3 regions of the Oscillibacter sp. PEA192 genome follow, and region 2 is predicted to be linked to each of the others. Evidence: predicted binding sites of a transcription regulator. Region 2 holds the regulator's gene; each other region holds the start of a gene.
What was found. The regulator Rex, encoded in region 2, represses fermentation and respiration genes when NADH is low (regulators of the CRP and FNR family bind a similar motif). The targets are predictions, from matches to a motif close to ATTGTTAANNNNTTAACAAT.
Positions count from the first base shown of each region.

Region 1: the regulator Rex is predicted to act here: its motif matches at 1,241-1,260, upstream of DN611_RS01125 (acetyl-CoA C-acetyltransferase).
Region 3: the regulator Rex is predicted to act here: its motif matches at 1,837-1,856, upstream of DN611_RS07770 (butyryl-CoA:acetate CoA-transferase).

Region 1 covers NZ_AP018532.1:246,741-252,830, forward strand. Annotated here, with positions in the region: gene DN611_RS01120 (peptidylprolyl isomerase) at 115-1,194, shown strand; gene DN611_RS01125 (acetyl-CoA C-acetyltransferase) at 1,487-2,743, shown strand; gene DN611_RS01130 (ParA family protein) at 3,455-4,276, shown strand; gene DN611_RS01135 (ParB/RepB/Spo0J family partition protein) at 4,233-5,162, shown strand; gene DN611_RS01140 (DUF5720 family protein) at 5,174-5,446, shown strand; gene DN611_RS01145 (hypothetical protein) at 5,475-5,663, shown strand; gene DN611_RS01150 (DUF6017 domain-containing protein) at 5,731-6,090, shown strand, end outside.
Region 2 covers NZ_AP018532.1:917,926-924,015, reverse strand. Annotated here, with positions in the region: gene DN611_RS04495 (hypothetical protein) at 1-103, shown strand, start outside; gene DN611_RS04490 (gamma-glutamyl-gamma-aminobutyrate hydrolase family protein) at 164-871, opposite strand; tRNA gene DN611_RS04485 (tRNA-Arg) at 935-1,011, opposite strand; gene DN611_RS04480 (redox-sensing transcriptional repressor Rex) at 1,372-2,001, shown strand; gene DN611_RS04475 (S-layer homology domain-containing protein) at 2,028-3,119, shown strand; gene DN611_RS16790 (hypothetical protein) at 3,201-3,356, shown strand; gene DN611_RS04470 (manganese efflux pump MntP) at 3,431-4,003, opposite strand; gene sfsA (DNA/RNA nuclease SfsA) at 4,016-4,696, opposite strand; rRNA gene rrf (5S ribosomal RNA) at 4,752-4,867, opposite strand; tRNA gene DN611_RS04455 (tRNA-Glu) at 4,954-5,028, opposite strand; tRNA gene DN611_RS04450 (tRNA-Lys) at 5,030-5,105, opposite strand; rRNA gene DN611_RS04445 (23S ribosomal RNA) at 5,183-6,090, opposite strand, start outside.
Region 3 covers NZ_AP018532.1:1,569,614-1,575,703, reverse strand. Annotated here, with positions in the region: gene DN611_RS07775 (bifunctional 4-hydroxy-3-methylbut-2-enyl diphosphate reductase/30S ribosomal protein S1) at 1-1,728, shown strand, start outside; gene DN611_RS07770 (butyryl-CoA:acetate CoA-transferase) at 1,918-3,264, shown strand; gene DN611_RS07765 (CarD family transcriptional regulator) at 3,531-4,028, shown strand; gene ispD (2-C-methyl-D-erythritol 4-phosphate cytidylyltransferase) at 4,095-4,823, shown strand; gene ispF (2-C-methyl-D-erythritol 2,4-cyclodiphosphate synthase) at 4,820-5,305, shown strand; gene DN611_RS07750 (DUF3343 domain-containing protein) at 5,386-5,637, shown strand; gene DN611_RS07745 (aminotransferase class V-fold PLP-dependent enzyme) at 5,634-6,090, shown strand, end outside.

The DNA.
Region 1 (6,090 bases), 670 kb from region 2:
TTTCATCATGTTTTTGCCATGCCCCGCATAGGATGGTGGCGGTGGGACGTCCCCCGCCTGTCCTGTGCGGGGCGTTTCCACGGAATCTGCGAGGAATGACAAAGGAGAACCGTGATGAAACGATGCATCGCTTTTTGCCTGGCCCTGGGGGCCGCCATCTCTCTCACCGCCTGCGGGGGCGGAGACACAGAGGGGGGACTTCTCTGCGAGGCGTCCGGCATCCGTCCGGACACTGTGCTGCTGTCCGTGGACGGGCGGGACGTGTCCGCCCAGCGATACCTCTACTGGCTGGCCTACGCCTGCGACTACATTGCCGACTACTACGACAGCGGGGAGGGGATCCAGTGGGGGGACACTGTCTCCGGCCAGAGCCTGGAGGATTACGCCAAGGACCAGGCGCTGCAGAACGCCGCCCTGTACGCCACAGTGGAGACCTGGGCGGAGGATTACGGCTGCACCCTCACCGACGAGGACCGGACTGCCATGGACCGGGAGTGGGCGGCCCGGGCGGCCCAGTACGGCGGGGAGGAGGCCTATCTGGCCGTGCTGGCCCGCATGGGGCTGGACCGGGCGGAAGCGGAGGCCATCTCCGGGGACTACTATCTCTACGAGCACCTGTACGACCTCTACTGCACGGAGGGCAGCGAGCTGGCCCCCGCGGAGCATGACCTGGAGACCTTTGCCCAGGAGCAGGGCTACCTCACCGTGGACCACATCTGGCTCTCCACCGCCGCCGCGGACCCGGCGGACGCGGAGGCCGTGGCCGCCTGCCGGGCCAGGGCGGAGGAGGCCTTTTCCAAGCTGAACGGCAGCGCGGACCCTGCCCATGACTTTGCTGTCCTGGCCGCCACTTACAGCGATGAGACGGACCGGGACCAGCATCCGTCCGGATACACCTTCACTGTGGGGGACGGCACGCTGCCCGCCGCCTGCGAGGAGGCGGCCCAGGCCCTGGAGGAGGGCCAGTTCAGCGGCGTGGTGGAGGCGGATGACGGCTTCTACCTGATTCTGCGCAAGCACGTGGACCTGGAGGCCGTGGCCCCGGACTACTTCGACGCCCTGCTCCAGGCTGCGGCGGACAGCGCGGACATCTCCACCACCCGCACCTATGCGGACCTGGATGTGAGCCGGTTTTACGACGAGCTCATCGCCGCCCGGGCGGAGCTGGATGCCTCCGGCGGAGAGGTTGCCTGATGGGTGTTTGTGCCAATTTTGGCAAAATGACGAAATTCGCAGAGGTTTTGATAAAGTTTTAACAAATTTTCGAATTTCACAGAAATTTGCATTGACGGGGCAGGAAAAACCCAGTATAATCAAATCAGCAAGCGGTTGGTGTATGAGCATTTGTCAAAAATTTGGCAATCATGTTTTTCTTTTGACAAACTCTCGCCGCCACCCTCAACTTGTGATTGGCGTCTGCGGCAGCGCCTGACGAAGAGCCGTCGGAGCTGCCAATCCCATATTTTTATAAAAACGGAGGAAGATCATGAAAGAGCTCTATGTTGTGAATTGCTGCAGAACCGCGATTGGTTCCTTCGGCGGCGCGCTGAAGAACACCCCTGCCGTCGATCTGGGTGCCATCGTCATCAAAGAGGCTCTGAACCGTGCCGGCGTGAAGCCCGAGCAGGTGGATGAGGTCATGTTTGGCTGCATCCTGACCGCCGCCCAGGGCCAGAACGTGGCCCGCCAGGCCTCCATCAAGGCCGGCATCCCCTATTCCGTCCCCGCTTACACCGTGGGCATGGTCTGCGGCTCCGGCATGAAGTCCATGATCGAGGGCGCCCGCTCCATCCTGGCCGGCGACGCCGACGTGGTTGTCTGCGGCGGCACTGAGAACATGAGCGCCGCTCCCTACGCCGTTCCCACCGGCCGCTACGGCGCCCGGATGGGTCACACCCAGATGATCGACACCATGATCAAGGACGGCCTGTGGGACGCCTACAACAACTATCACATGGGCACCACCGCTGAGAACATCGCGGACATCTGGGGCATCACCCGCAAGGAGATGGACGAGTTCGCCGCCTCCTCCCAGCAGAAGACCGAGGCCGCCCAGAAGGCTGGCAAGTTCGAGGCTGAGATCGTCCCCGTGCCCGTGAAGGTCAAGAAGGACATCGTGGAGTTCAAGGTGGACGAGTTCCCCCGTGCCGGCGTGACCGCCGAGGGCATCTCCAAGCTGAAGGGCGCCTTCCCCGTGGGCCCCGAGTCCCCCAATCCCCAGGTGGTCCACACCTTTGAGCCCACCGGCATCCAGGAGACCGACGACAAGGGTCAGCAGCGCGTGACTGCCGCCAACGCCTCCGGCATCAACGACGGCGCCGCCGCACTGGTGCTGGCCTCCGGTGAGGCTGTGGAGAAGTACGGCCTGAAGCCCATGGCCAAGCTGATCGGCTGGGGCCAGGGCGGCGTGGATCCCAAGATCATGGGCGTCGGCCCCGTGCCCGCCTCCCGTCAGGCCATGACCAAGGCCGGCGTGACCATCGACGATATCGACCTGGTGGAGGCCAACGAGGCGTTCGCCGCCCAGTCCATCGCCGTGGCCCGTGAGCTGGGCTTTGACATGAGCAAGGTCAACGTCAACGGCGGCGCCATCTCCCTGGGCCACCCCGTCGGCGCGTCCGGTGCCCGGATCATCGTGACCCTGCTGCACGAGATGCAGAAGCGGCCCGAGGCCAAGAAGGGCCTGGCTACTCTGTGCATCGGCGGCGGCATGGGCGTTGCCACCGTGTTCGAGAAGTGCTGAATTGATCTTCCGGCAGAGCACCGTCTCCGCTGGATGTGAAAAGGCGTCCCCGGCCATTAGCCGGGGGCGCCTCTTTTTTTGTGCCGGGAAGCGGCGTGCCGCAGGGCCGCCATCCAGCAGAACGGCAGGAGGACGAGGGTATAAAAGCGCCTGGAGGCGGCCTGAGAGGATGCCCCAGCAGTTTGCGGATCGCACATCAGCCGGAGTTTTTGCAGGGACCGCGCTATGAAAGGCACCTGGCAGCCGCTGGAATGCGGTGGAACGGATAAGAAGGCCGCTGTAAGCCGAAAACTGGCTTACAGCGGCTGACTTGGCACCCCTGACCAGACTCTAACTGGTGGCCTACCGCTTAGGAGATGGACCCAGTGCATATATTCCCTATCAACAGGGATAAAGAAAATGCAGTTATATCAAGGCTTTTCTCCATGTTCTCTATAAACCTTGTACAAGCAAAATCAAGCAAAAACAAAGGATTTTAGCCCCCTATTGTTTGCACTCTGTTTGCAAAGGCGCGAAATTTGGCGTTAGCCAAAAGTTCAATTCCCGTCGAGACTTAATTATATTCATGGTATCGTGGACATAGTTTACCATACATAGAGGTTCATTACAAGAGGTATTGAGCCAGTGAAAGTGCCTGTTTTATCTTTCTCAGGAAAGGTAAAGCAGGCACTTTTTTTCATATCTAAACTTAGAAAGAAATGAGGTGAAATCATGAATACACAGATTATTGCCATAGCCAACCAAAAAGGTGGTGTCGGCAAAACAACCACTTGTGCCAATCTTGGAATTGGTCTGGCGCAGTCCGGGAAGAAAGTCCTTCTGATTGACGGAGACCCACAGGGAAGCCTGACCATCAGCTTGGGCAATCCTCAGCCTGATAAGCTGCCCTTTACACTGTCAGACGCTATGGGCCGTATTTTGATGGATGAACCAATTCGTCCCGGCGAGGGTATCCTGCACCACCCTGAGGGCGTAGACCTGATGCCTGCGGACATCCAGCTATCTGGTATGGAGGTATCTCTGGTAAACGCTATGAGCCGAGAAACCATTCTGCGACAATATCTGGACACGCTGAAGGGGCAATACTCCCATATCCTTATTGATTGCCAGCCCTCCCTGGGTATGCTTACGGTCAATGCACTGGCTGCCGCTAATAGGGTTATAATCCCCGTCCAGGCAGAGTATCTTCCAGCTAAAGGTTTGGAGCAGCTCTTGCAAACTATCAATAAGGTTCGCAGACAAATCAATCCCAAGCTGCAAATTGATGGGATTCTGCTGACGATGGTAGACAGCCGAACCAATTTTGCCAAAGAAATCTCCGCTCTTCTGCGCGAAACCTATGGCAGTAAGATCAAGGTGTTTACATCAGAAATTCCTCATTCTGTCAGGGCTAAAGAAATCAGTGCTGAAGGAAAAAGCATTTATGCCCATGATCCTAATGGCAAAGTGGCTGAGGGCTACAAAAATCTGACGAAGGAGGTATTGAAACTTGAAAAGCAGCGCGAAAAAAATAGAGCTGGCCTCAGTAGATGACCTGTTTTCTACAGAAGAAAGTCGGCAAGACGAGCAACTGGAAAAAATTCAGGAAATTCCCCTATCTGAACTGCATCCGTTCAAGGATCACCCCTTCAAGGTCAAGGATGATGATGCAATGATAGAAACCGCAGACAGCATCAAAAAGTATGGTGTGTTGGTTCCTGCGATTGCCAGACCACTGCCTGATGGCGGTTATGAGCTGGTAGCCGGTCACAGACGCCGCAGAGCCAGCGAATTGGCCGGAAAAGAAACCATGCCTGTCATTGTGCGCGACTTGGATGACGATGCTGCCACAATTATTATGGTTGACAGCAATTTGCAGCGAGAAAATCTGCTCCCCAGTGAAAGGGCCTTTGCCTACAAAATGAAGCTGGAAGCCATTAAACATCAAGGAGCAAGAACAGACCTGACTTCTGTTCAAGTTGAACAGAAGTTGAGTGCCAGAGACCAGGTGGCAAAAGAAGCCGGTGAACGAAGCGGTATCCAGGTAATGCGATATGTTCGTTTGACTGAACTGATTCCAGAGCTTTTGGATATGGTGGATGAAAAGAAAATCGCATTTAACCCAGCCTATGAACTCTCTTTTTTGAAAACGGACGAACAGCAAATGCTGGTGGAAACAATGGACTATGAGCAGGCTACCCCTTCTCTCTCTCAGGCTCAGCGAATGAAAAAGTTCAGCCAGGAAGGGAAATTGTCAGAAGATGTGATGCTTGCCATCATGTCAGAGGAAAAAAAGGCTGATCTGGATAAAGTGACCTTGAGCAGCGATACCTTGCGAAAGTATTTCCCCAAAAGCTATACACCGGCCAAAATGCAGGAAACCATTATTAAACTGCTGGAACAATGGCAGAAAAAACGCCAACGAGATCAGGAACGATGAAGGGAGAGCCTATGAAAGATATTGCAGCAAGGGAGCTGAAAGGCCACAACATTCTTGCAGTGGAGCGATTTTGGGACAGCACTTGCTGGATGATTGAGTTTACTGTCTTGCGCCCTACTGCTTATGGAGAACCTGGTGACGAAATGAGGCTTTTTCTCACAGAGGACGGGTATCAGTCAGCTCTGCAAAGCCAGCAGCGTCGAGAAATCAAAATTAAGAGATATGCTCATGTTATTGAGGGGCATATCCTCGACTTCAAGCCTAAAAAACACCGTCGTTCATAACCGATACAACGAAAGGAAAGGAATGAATATGTGTACTGTAAGAGAAATCCGAGAAGCTATTCAAGAAGATTGCCGCTCACAGCGTGATATGGAATCCACCGAGATTGACCGTGTTTTTCAAACCTTACCATTTTCTCAGGAAAGGGATCTGTTTGATAAACCACCAATGCCAAAACGCCTCTACCGACGCAAGAAAAAAGATACAGACAGACCCTAACCGCTGCCACAATTCTTTTATGAATTGCGGCTTTTTTCATACCTGAGAAATGAAAGGAGTGAAGTAAATGGCTGTTTTTCGTGTAGAACGCACTGGCGATTACACGGTTATGAGCAATTTTCATCTAAAAGACAAACGACTTTCTTTGAAGGCAAAGGGTCTCTTGTCGCAAATGTTATCTCTGCCTGATGACTGGGATTATACGCTGTCAGGACTCAGCTATATCAATCGAGAAAGCAAAGATGCAATCCGCTCTGCTGTCAATGAGCTTGAAACAGCCGGATACATTCGGCGCAGACAGACAACTGATGCTTCTGGTAAATTCGCAGCCAATGAGTATACCATTTTTGAGCGTCCCATCGAGGGAGAACCGATGTTGGATAAGCCGTTGTCGGAAAACCCGATAACGGTAAACCCGTCAGCGGTA
Region 2 (6,090 bases):
TGGACCCCCGAGCAACCGGCTGAAGTATATCATTTACCGGAACTGCGACGCTGTGCTGTACCAGTGTGTGGCGGAGCCGCGGAGGTTTCCTCTGGCTGAGTGAAAGCGGCAACAGAAAGAAATCCCCCGTCCTTTGGACGGGGGGTAATTCTTCGATGGCAGCTCATTTTTGTTGGACAGCCCCGACAAACGCCTCAAAAATTTTCCTGCTGGACTCTTCCTGCAGGGACATCTCCGGATGCCACTGGACGCCCCAGACAAAGGTCTTGCCGGGCAGATACATCGCCTCGATGAGGTCATCTGTGCTGCGGGCCATTTCTACGAGACTGGGGGCTAAACTCCTGATCGCCTGGTGGTGACAGCTGTTCACCTCCAGTTCCGTCTTTCCCAGCAGAGAGGCCAGAGGCGTCATCGGCCATATATGCACCGTGTGGGCCATCCGGTCGTAGGGCGGCTTCATGGAATGCCCGATCTCTGACGGGTGCTCCGTGGGCAGGTCCTGATAAAGGGTTCCGCCCAAGGCTGCATTTAGGAACTGAATACCCCGGCAGATGCCCAGGATGGGCTTGTCCCGCTCCAAAGCCTGTCGGAGTAACTCCTGCTCCAGAGCGTCCCGGGCAGGGCACAGCTCGCCGCAGAAGGGCTCCATGGCCTCCCCGTACAGCTGGGGATCGACATCCTGCCCACCAGTAAAGAGAAAACCATCGCAGAGATCCGCGAGCTGGGCAATATCCGCCCCATTGGTTGTCAGCGGCAGGATGACGGGGATGGCACCGGCTTCCTTCACTCCTTCCAGATACCCCGGCAGCATCCAGTAGGACTTCTTTTCCTCGTCCCACAGGGGCGTTACCCCGATGATGGGTTTCTCCATAGTTCATCACCTCTGATTGATAAAAGCAAAGAGGCACTCGAAATTCGAGTGCCTCTTTGCACGTGGTACGCCCGACTGGATTCGAACCAGCGGCCTTCAGAGTCGGAGTCTGACGCGCTATCCAACTGCGCCACGGGCGCATACCTAAACTATGTTCTATTATAACACGGGATTTTCAAAATTGGTAGTCAAATAGTAGTCAACGGAAACAGAATTTTTTCTCTCTGCCCGTTAAAACCAAAGACTCCCAACGCTTTGCGCCATCTCTCAACTGAACGAGCCTGAAATGTCGGAGTCTGACGCGCTATCCAACTGCGCTACAGGCGCATACATCAACATCTTCTTCAAACAGCTTATTTAGTATACCAACATTTTTCCGCTTTGTAAAGCTTTTCTTGAAAAAATTTTTCTTAAAAAGATTGTTAAAAAAATTGACAAGTCCCTGATTTTGGTCTAAACTTAATTGAGAATGATTTAACAAATAGCAAGGAGTGACTTATATGCGAAAGGAAAACATCTCCGACGCCGTGATACGGCGTCTGCCCAGATATTACCGCCAGCTCACAGACCTCTGCAACCGCGGCGTCGTGCGCATCTCCTCACACTCCCTGGGGCAGGAGATGAACATCACCGCCTCTCAGATCCGCCAGGATTTCAGCTGTTTCGGTGAGTTCGGCCAGCAGGGCTACGGCTACAATGTAGAAGAACTGCGGGCCGAGATCGGTCATATCCTGGGCGTGGACAACAACCACCACCTCATCATGATCGGCGTTGGCAATCTGGGCCACGCACTGCTGCAGAACTTCCCATTCTCCCAGAGTGGGTTTACGGTGGACGCAGCCTTTGATGTCTCCCCCGCCGTGATCGGGACTGTGGTGAATAATGTGCCGGTATACGCCATGTCCGAGCTAGATCACTTCCTACAGGACCACCCGGTGGACGTGGTGGTGCTGACCATTCCCCAGTCCGTGGCCCAGGACACCGCCAGCCACCTCATCAATCTGGGCGTCAAGGGCTTTTGGAACTTTACCAACATTGAGCTCAGCAGTCAGCTCCCGGATGTGCAGTTTGAGAACATTCACTTCGCAGACAGCCTCCTGACCCTCAGTTACCGCATCGCCAACCGCTGACGCTCCAGCGTGGAAGGGAATCATCTATGACAAGGAAGACCAAGACTGCCCTCATCACCGTCTGCCTCTTACTTACCGTCACCGTTGTGTACGCCTTGGCCGCGGCCGGCGGTGCCTCCGATCCGCTGGCCTCCCTCTCCTATCTCACCGGCACTTTCACCGATGCGGTAGACCAGCGGGTGGAGGAAAAACTGGACGCCTCTGACCAAGCGCTGCTGAACGGAGACGCGGCTCCTTCCGACGGCGGGGCCGCCACGTGGATGGAGACCCGTCTGAAGGCAGGCGACGCCCTGACCGGCTCCACCGGCACGGGCGTCCTGTTGCTGGCGGGCGGTATGCAGGTCACGTTCAACTCCGGCGCTGTGGTGGATGTCACCACAGGGACCACCGTTACCAGTGGCAGTGCCCTTACAGCCAGCCACCGGTATCTGGTGGCTGAGGAAACCACCGCCGTGTTTACCGTCACCTCCAAGACGGCGGTTGTGGATTATCAGGGCCCCTACGCCTTCAGCTACTCCACCAACACGGACTACAACGCCATTGCTGTCGCGCTCAAGACCATGCACCTGTTTCAAGGCAGCTTCACCGGCTACGGAGATGGATATGACCTGGAGGTCGCCCCTACCCGCCTGCAAGCCCTCATCATGTTCATCCGCGTCCTGGGCGAGGAGAATGATGCGCTGGCCTACACCGGCTCCACTCCCTTCACGGACATCACCTCCGGGACCCAGAGCGAGAAATACGTGGGCTACGCATACAGCAAGGGCTACACCAACGGATACTCCGCCACCACCTTCCGGCCCAGCCAGACGGTGACAGCCAGCCAATACATGGAGTTCATCCTCCGGGCACTGGGATACAGCTCCGCGGACAACAAGGACCTCTCCGGCACACTGACCAATGCCTTGACCAATGGCGTCATCACGGAGGGCGAGCTGGCCGCCCTGCAGGGCGGCACGTTCCTCCGTGCGGATCTCGCATACGTCTCCTACTACGCGCTGGATGCCGCGGTGTCCGGCAGCAGGCAGACACTGGGAGACACGCTGATGGACAAGGGCGTCTTCACCGTGCGGGAGAAACAGGCGGCCGACGCACTCGTCACCAGCGGCCGGAAATAAAACCGGAACCCCTTTGCCGGTCCGGCATACTATGGATTGAGACCGGTTCGGTCGGTCTACGATTTCATAGGAGGTTCCGGTATGTGCAATAACGGCTTTGGCGGCGGCAACTGCTGCTGGATCATCATTCTGCTGATCATCATTTGGTGCTGCTGCGGCAACGGCAGCTGGGGCGGCAACGGCTGCGGCTGTGGCTGCAACAACAACTGCGGCTGCAATCCCAATCCCTGCTGCTGAGATTTCATAAGATAACCAGCGCCCCGGGCCAAATGGCCCGGGGCGTTTTCCACTTCGCTGTTTTTTATAGGCGCTTACAGGATCCCCAGGTGCTCCAGAAGAATCTTTCCACCCAGAAGGATCAGGATCACACCGCCGGCGATCTCCGCCCAGCGCTGAAGGCGGGCGCCGAAAAAGGTCCCGATCACCACACCCGCCAGGGAGATCACAAAAGTCGTGCAGCCGATGACCGTCACAGCAGGCAGGATGTCCACGTTCAAAAATGCAAACGTGACCCCAACAGCCAATGCGTCGATGCTGGTAGCCACCGCCATCAGCAGCAGCTGCTTATAATCCAGCGTCACACTCACCGCACAGGCCGTCTCCTCCGCCTCCCCTTTCAAAGACTCCCACACCATCTTACCGCCGATGAATGCCAGCAGAAAAAAAGCCAGCCAGTGGTCCAGATGTTGGATATACCCGGCAAATTGGGCGCCCAGCAGCCAGCCGGCATAGGGCATCAGCGCCTGAAATCCGCCAAAAAACAGCGCAATCACAGCCGCATAGCGCAGATTCAGTTTTGGCATACAGAGTCCCTGGCACACCGCTACAGCAAAGGCGTCCATCGAGAGCCCCACGCCGATCAACAGCAATTCCAAAAATCCCATATTGCCGCTCCCTTATAATACCACCGGCACCGGCTGGTGGATAGTCAAACTGTCCGGCGTCACCAGGCAGTCATAGGCGTACACTTGGACACCCCAGGCAGCTGCCTCCCGAAGGGCCGCACCGAAGGCCGGATGGGTGGCGTCGTTGGGAGAGAAGCGATCCACGCCGTGCATCTGGATCACAAAAAACAGGGTAGCGCCCAGTCCCTCCCGGACAGCCCGCTGTAACTCGTGAATATGCTTCACGCCCCGTTCTGTCGGCGCGTCCGGAAATCGGACAACACCGTTTTCCTCCAGGGTAACACCCTTGACTTCCACCAGGTGCAGCCCGTCTTCTGTTGTCAGCGCAAAGTCCAGACGGGACTCTCCATAATGATATTCCGGTTGAATGGACTTTAGATCTGGCAGGAAATGTCCTTGGGCGGCCCACTCCTGAAAAGCACGATTTGGGGCCTGCGCATCCATATTGATCAGCAAGGCCCCTTTCTCCACGGCGATAAGGTCATACGCTGTCTTTCTCGCAGAATTTGCGGCCTTTTCCAGATAGACCGCTGCTCCCGGCACCAGCAGCTCCCGGCAGCGTCCGGTGTTTTTTACATGGCAGATCTGCAGCCCGTCTTCTGTCTCCACATGAGCGATAAAACGGTTGGGCCGCCGTAGAAATCTTCCTTTGACCACTTGATGATATTGCAAAACGATGCCTCCCATGCGACGAAAAAAGGCCACATCAAACGATGTGGCCTCTCAGTGTTGGCGCTACCTATCTTCCCGGGCCGTCGCCAGCCAAGTATTGTCAGCAGGAACGAGCTTAACTGCCGTGTTCGGAATGGGAACGGGTGGACCCTCGCCCTAATCAGCACCAACTCTATGTCATCCGGTCTTGCCGGAGAACAAACTGTATTATATTGTATTTCGCTTCCCTTGTCAAGAACTTTCGCCCTTGAAAAGTCTGGTGACCCGTACCGGATTCGAACCGATGTTAACGGCGTGAGAGGCCGCTGTCTTAACCACTTGACCAACGGGCCATGGTGCACCTTCACGGACTCGAACCGGGGACCCACTGATTAAGAGTCAGTTGCTCTACCAACTGAGCTAAAGGTGCAAATCCCTTGAGCATGCTTCCCTGCACCCTCAAAACCGAACAATGTGACGCTGCTTTCAGGCTCGCCTGCTTTCTCGTAGGTCAAGCCCTCGGGCTATTAGTACCGGTCAGCTCCATACATTACTGCACTTCCACCTCCGGCCTATCTACCAGGTAGTCTTCCTGGGCCCTTACCCTCTTTCGAGGTGAGAGATCTCATCTTAGGGGGAGTTTCACGCTTAGATGCTTTCAGCGTTTATCTCGTCCGTACTTAGCTACCCAGCTATGCCCTTGGCAGGACAACTGGTGCACCAGAGGTACGTCCATCCCGGTCCTCTCGTACTAAGGACAGCTCCCTTCAAATCTCTTCCGCCCGCAACAGATAGGGACCGAACTGTCTCACGACGTTCTGAACCCAGCTCGCGTGCCACTTTAATCGGCGAACAGCCGAACCCTTGGGACCGAATTCAGCCCCAGGATGTGACGAGCCGACATCGAGGTGCCAAACCTCCCCGTCGCTGTGGACGCTTGGGGGAGATCAGCCTGTTATCCCCAGGGTAGCTTTTATCCGTTGAGCGATGGCATTTCCACTCACATACCACCGGATCACTAACTCCAACTTTCGTTACTGCTCGACCCGTCGGTCTCGCAGTTAGGCTGGCTTTACGTTTACACTCACTGCACGATTTCCGTCCGTGCTGAGCCAACCTTTGAGCGCCTCCGTTACTCTTTAGGAGGCGACCGCCCCAGTCAAACTGCCCGCCTAACAGTGTCCCCCGACCGGATTCACGGCCGCAGGTTAGAAATTCAGCAATCCAAGAGTGGTATCCCACCGGCGGCTCCACAGAGCTGACGCCCCTGCTTCCAAGCCTCCCACCTATCCTGTACATGGGTTACCGAATTCCAGTATTAAGCTGCAGTAAAGCTCCATGGGGTCTTTCCGTCTAGTTGCGGGTAACTGGTATCTTCACCAGTACTACAATTTCGCCGGGCGGGCTGTTGAGAC
Region 3 (6,090 bases), 650 kb from region 2:
AAATCCGTGCTGGACGATCTGGAGGCCCGGGGCGTCCGGTGCGTCAATGCCACCTGTCCCAATGTGATCCGCATCCAGCGCCTAGTGGCCCAGGCGGAGGCGGAGGGCCGTCGTCCGGTGATCATCGGCGAACCCCTGCACCCGGAGGTGATGGGGGTGGCCAGCTGGTGCCGCCAGCCCCTGGTGTTCGACGGGCCGGAGGCCGTGGAGGCCTGGCTGGACGGGGATGAGAAAAGTCGGGAAATCCCTGTTACCGTAGTAGCGCAGACCACCTGCATCCGAAAACTTTTTGAAACTTCTTGGAAAATCATAAAAAAACAGTGTACAAACGTAAAAATCTTTGATACAATATGTAATGCTACGCATGAACGTCAGTCTGAGGCGGCAGAAATCGCCGGCAAAGCAGACGTGATGGTCGTGGTGGGAGACCGTAAAAGCGCCAACACCAAACATCTGACGGAAATTTGCCTGAGGAGATGCCCCCGCGTGGTCCAGATTGAACGCGCGGACGAGCTCTCGCCGGATTTTTTCAATGGTTGTACTGTTGCGGGCCTTACGGCTGGTGCCTCCACGCCTGCGGGCATCATTAAGGAGGTATATGCAACGATGAGCGAAGAAATCAAGGCGGCCGAGGGCAAAGAGGAGTCCTTCGAGGAATTACTGAATCAGTCTTTTAAAACTTTAAATAACGGTGACCGGGTCACCGGCATCGTTACCGCCATCACCCCCACCGAAGTGCAGGTGGACGTGGGCGCCAAGCAGGCGGCCTACATCAAGCTCAGCGAGCTGAGCGACGACCCCAATGTCAAGGCGGAGGACATCATCCACGTGGGCGACCAGATCGAGACCTATGTGGTCCGCGTCAACGACGTGGAGGGCTACGCAGAGCTGTCCAAGAAGCGTCTGGACGCTGCCAAGGTCTGGGAGAACATCGAGCAGGCCGTGGAGGAGAAGACCGTTCTGGAGGGCACTGTCACCGAGGAGAACAAGGGCGGCATCGTGGTGTCCGTCAAGGGTGTGCGGGTATTCGTCCCCGCCTCTCAGAGCGGTCAGCCCCGCGGCGCCGATCTGTCTGCCATGGTGAAGCAGAAGGTCCAGCTGCGAATCACCGAGGTCAACCGCGCCCGCCGGCGCGTGGTGGGCTCCATCCGCTCCGTCACTGAGGAGGCCCGGAAGGCCGCCCAGGCGGAGGTGTGGGCCAACATCGAAGTGGGCAAGCACTACACCGGCACCGTCAAGTCCATGACCAGCTACGGCGTGTTCGTGGACATCGGCGGCGTGGACGGCATGGTACATATCTCCGAGCTCAGCTGGAGCCGGATCAAGACCCCCGCCGAGGTCTGCAAGGTGGGCGATACCATGGACGTGTACGTCATCTCCTTCGATCCCGAGAAGAAGAAGATCTCCCTGGGCGTGAAGGATCACAGCATCGATCCCTGGCAGGTGTTCATGGACAAGTACCAGGTGGGCGACGTGGCCTCTGTCCGCATCGTCAAGCTGATGACCTTCGGCGCCTTTGCCGAGGTCGTGCCCGGCGTGGACGGCCTGATCCATATTTCCCAGATTGCTGACCGGCGCATCGACAAGCCTGAGGATGTCCTCTCCGAGGGCCAGATTGTGGACGCCAAGATCACGGCCATCGACGAGGAGAAGCAGAAGATCTCCCTGTCCATCCGCGCCCTGCTGACTCCCGCGGCTGAGGAGGAAGAAGCTCCTGTGGAGGAGTAATCCGCACGGATTTCCAGACCTAAAAAAGACAGGCTCCGGTGAGGGGCCTGCCTTTTTTTGAAAATTTTGTGATTTTTTTCACGGTATGGATTGCTTTTCAAGGGCTGGTATGTTATACTCTTGACAATCAATGTAAGACAACACCGATGACATCATACAACAAACGGGAATTACAGGAGGAAGATCAACATGAGCTACCAGGAAGTGTACAAACAGAAGCTGACAACGGCCGACGAGGCGGTCAAGGCCGTCAAGTCCGGCGACTGGGTGGATTACGGCTGGAGCGTCTGCTCGGCGGATGCCTTGGATAAGGCGCTGGCCCGGCGGATGGGCGAGCTGACCGACGTGAAGATCCGGGGCGGTATCCTGACCCACAAGCCCGCCATTTTCGATGTGCCCAATGCGGCGGAGCATTTCTGCTGGAACTCCTGGCACATGGGCGGCATCGAGCGCAAGGCCGTGAGCGAGGGCTTCTCCTATTACATCCCCCTGCGGTATTCTGAGCTGCCGGGGTATTACCGCAACTGCATCAAGAGCCTGGACGTGGCCATGTTCCAGGTGGCCCCCATGGACGAGCACGGCTGGTTCAATTTCGGTCCCGGCGGCTCCCACCTGAAGGCTGTGTGCGAGTGCGCCAAGACCGTCATCGTGGAGGTCAACAAGAACATGCCCGTGTGCTTGGGCGGGTTTGAGAACTGCATCCACATCGACGACGTGGACATGATCGTGGAGGGAGAGAACCCTGCTTTGGATGAACTGGGCGGCGGCGGAGCCGCCAGTGAGGTGGACATGGCGGTGGCCAAACTGGTGGTGCCGGAGATCTGTGACGGTGCCTGCCTGCAGTTGGGCATCGGCTCTATGCCCAACGCCATCGGCAAGATGATCGCCGAGAGCGACTTGAAGGATTTGGGCGTGCACACCGAGATGTACGTGGACGCCTTCGTGGACATGTCCATAGCCGGTCGCATCACGGGCCTGCGCAAGCCCTTTGACCGGGGCCGGCAGACCTATGCCTTCGCGGCGGGCACACAGAAGCTGTATGACTTCATCGACAACAACCCTGAGTGCATGGCTGCTCCCGTCAGCTATGTGAACGACATTGCCCGGGTGTCTCAGATCGACAACTTCATCTCCATCAACGGCGCCGTGGATATCGACCTGTACGGCCAGGTGTCCTCTGAGTCCTCTGGAATTCACCATATCTCCGGTGCCGGCGGCCAGCAGGACTTCGTCATGGGCGCGTACCTGTCCAAGGGTGGCAAGAGCTTCATCTGCTGCTCCTCCTCCTACATGGACAAAAAAAGCGGCCAGCTGAAGTCCCGTATCCGGCCCACGCTGCTGGAGGGGTCCGTGGTCACCGCCACCCGCACCAACCTCCACTATGTAGTGACGGAGTACGGCAAGTTCAACGCCAAGGGCAAGTCCACTTGGGAGCGGGCCGAGGGCCTGATTGCCATCGCCCATCCTCAGTTCCGCGAGGAGCTGATCGCCGAGGCGGAGAAGATGCACATCTGGCGCCGTTCCAACAAGAGATAACAAAATCCTCCGGAGCCGGGCGGCATATCTGCCGTCCGGCTCTTTTGTACAGGGGGGACCTGTGTCTGGAGGAGCTGATGCCCTTGCCGCGGGTGGATGATTCTCTGCGGAAAGTGTAAGGCACTGGAAAAGATAGTAAAAAAATTTCAAAATAAGCTTGTAAAGCTGCTGAAAAGCCGGTATAATGAAATTTATGAAAACAGAAAAGTGGAAATAGAGAGAGCGGGTTCCAGTCACCGCCCGGCGGAAATGGGAAGGAGTTTACCATGTTCAGCGTTGGGGATCTGGTCGTTCATCCAATGCATGGGGCCGGCGTGATCGACGCCATCGTTCAGGAAAAGGTCGCGGGGAGTACACAGGACTACTATGTGTTCAAAATGCCGGTGGGTGGACTGCTGTTGAAGATCCCCACCGCCAACAGCCAGACGATTGGAGTCCGCTCGGTCATCCAGCGGCCGGAGGCGGAAGCCCTGATTGCCGCTATCCCGTCTTTGGCGGTGGAGGAGAGCAGCAACTGGAACAAGCGGTACCGGGAAAATCTGCTGCGGATGAAGAGCGGGGATCTGTACGAGGTGGCACGTGTGATTAAGGGGCTGATGTTCCGGGAACGGAAGCGGGGCCTCTCCAATGGGGAGCGGAAGATGCTTCATACGGCCCGCCAGATCCTGCTGTCGGAGCTGGTGCTGGCAGAGGACAGCGGCTATGAAGAGGTGGAGCGGCGTGTGGAGCAGGCCATGCTCCAGACACCGGAGATCCAGAGATAACGTGTTCGCGGACCATGTCCGCGAACATTCTGCTGTTTCAGGAGAAATTTCCAGGGAGGTCGGATCATGGCATTTTTCAAAAAATTCCGGGATGCCCAGCGCCCTTGCTGCGCCGCGCTGGTGGCGGCGGCAGGCAGTTCTTCCCGCATGGGCGGGGTGAACAAGCTGCTGCAGCCCCTGGACGGCATTCCTGTACTGGCCCGGACACTGACGGCCCTGCAGATGGCCCGGCGGATCGACGAGATCGTGGTAGCCGCCCGGGAGGAGGACTTTCTGGAGATCTCCCAGCTGTGCAGGACCTACGGCATCACCAAATGCACCAAGGTGATCCGGGGTGGGGAGAGCCGGGCCCACTCGGTGCTTCTGGCAGCACTGGAGGCCGGGGAGGGCATGGAGCTGCTGGCGGTGCAGGACGGCGCCCGCCCCTTGGTGACGCCGGAGCTCATCGACGATGTGGCGGAGCAGGCCGCCCGCTGCGGGGCGGCGGCCCCGGCGGTGGCGGTGAAGGACACCATCAAAGCCGTCCGGGACGACGGCACGGTGGCGGAGACGCTGGACCGGGCGGCCCTGCGGGCTGTGCAGACACCCCAGATCTTCGAGAGCGCGCTGCTGAAAGCCGCGCTTCAGGCGGCTGTTGAGGGGGGCATCCCCATAACGGATGACTGCTCCGCCGTGGAGCGGCTGGGCAAGCGGGTCTATCTGGTGGAGGGGGACGAGGAAAACCTGAAGATCACCACTCCGGTAGACCTGATTTTGGCGGAGGCTATTCTGCAGGCCAGGGAGGATCGGATATGACGAATCTGCGGATCGGACATGGATATGACGTCCACCGGCTGACGGAGAGGCGGCGGCTGGTGCTGGGGGGCGTGGAGATCCCCTGGGACTGTGGGCTGCTGGGCCACTCCGACGCGGACGTGCTGACCCACGCGGTAATGGACGCCCTCTGCGGCGCCGCCAAGCTGGGGGACATCGGCAAGCTGTTCCCGGACAGCGATCCCCGCTACGCCGGTATTTCCAGCCTGGAGCTGCTGCGGCAGGTGGCAGCGCTGCTGCAGGAGAGAGGATGGGCCGTGGTGAACATCGACGCCACCCTCATCGCCCAGGCCCCCAAGGTGGGCCCCTACCGCCCGGAGATGGAGGCGAACCTCTCCGCAGCTCTTGGGACGGATGCGGACCGGGTGAATGTGAAGGCCACCACAGAGGAGCATCTGGGCTTTACTGGGGACAGCTCCGGCATGGCGGCCCATGCGGTGGCGCTGCTGAAACGGCTCCCCTGAAAAAAGGACGTGCCTCGGGCGCGTCCTTTTCGCACGTCCGCGCCTCCCGACCATAGAATGGGTAGAGAGGAGGAGTGTCTGTGGAGCACTATTTGATTATCGCCCGCTCGGTGACCTATGCCCAGCGGATGCAGCGGGCGCTGGCCCGGTCGGGGATCCGAAGCCGGATCTTCCGGGCCCCCCGGGACCTGACGGACCGGGGCTGCGCCTACGCCGTGCAGATCGCGGACTCCGACCTGACGGCTGCCCTGACGGCCCTTCACAGGGAATCTTTGGACCCTGTTCAGATATTCTTGACTCAGCGGGGGACGTTCCGGGAGGTGAGACCGTGATCTATTTTGACAGCGCGGCCACCACCTTCCAGAAGCCCCGGACTGTGGCGGACGCCATGCGGAACGCCATGGCCACCATGAGCTCTCCCGGCCGCGGCGGATACCCCGCCGCCATGCGTGCGGCGGAGGCTGCCTTCGACTGCCGGACAGAGCTGGCGGAGCTGTACCATCTGGAGAACCCGGAGCAGGTGGCCTTCACCATGAACGCCACCCACGGCCTGAACATTGCCATCAAGAGCCTGGTGCCCCCCGGCGGGAAAGCCGTGATCTCCGGATATGAGCACAACGCTGTCACCCGGCCCCTGGCGGCCCTGGGGGCCCAGGTGTCCGTGGCGGCGGCGCCCCTGTTTCAGCCTGCAGCGGTGACGGCGGCCTTTGACCGCCTGATCGTGCCCGGCACGGACGCGGTGATCTGCAACCACGTGTCCAACGTATTCGGCTTCGTCCAGCCGG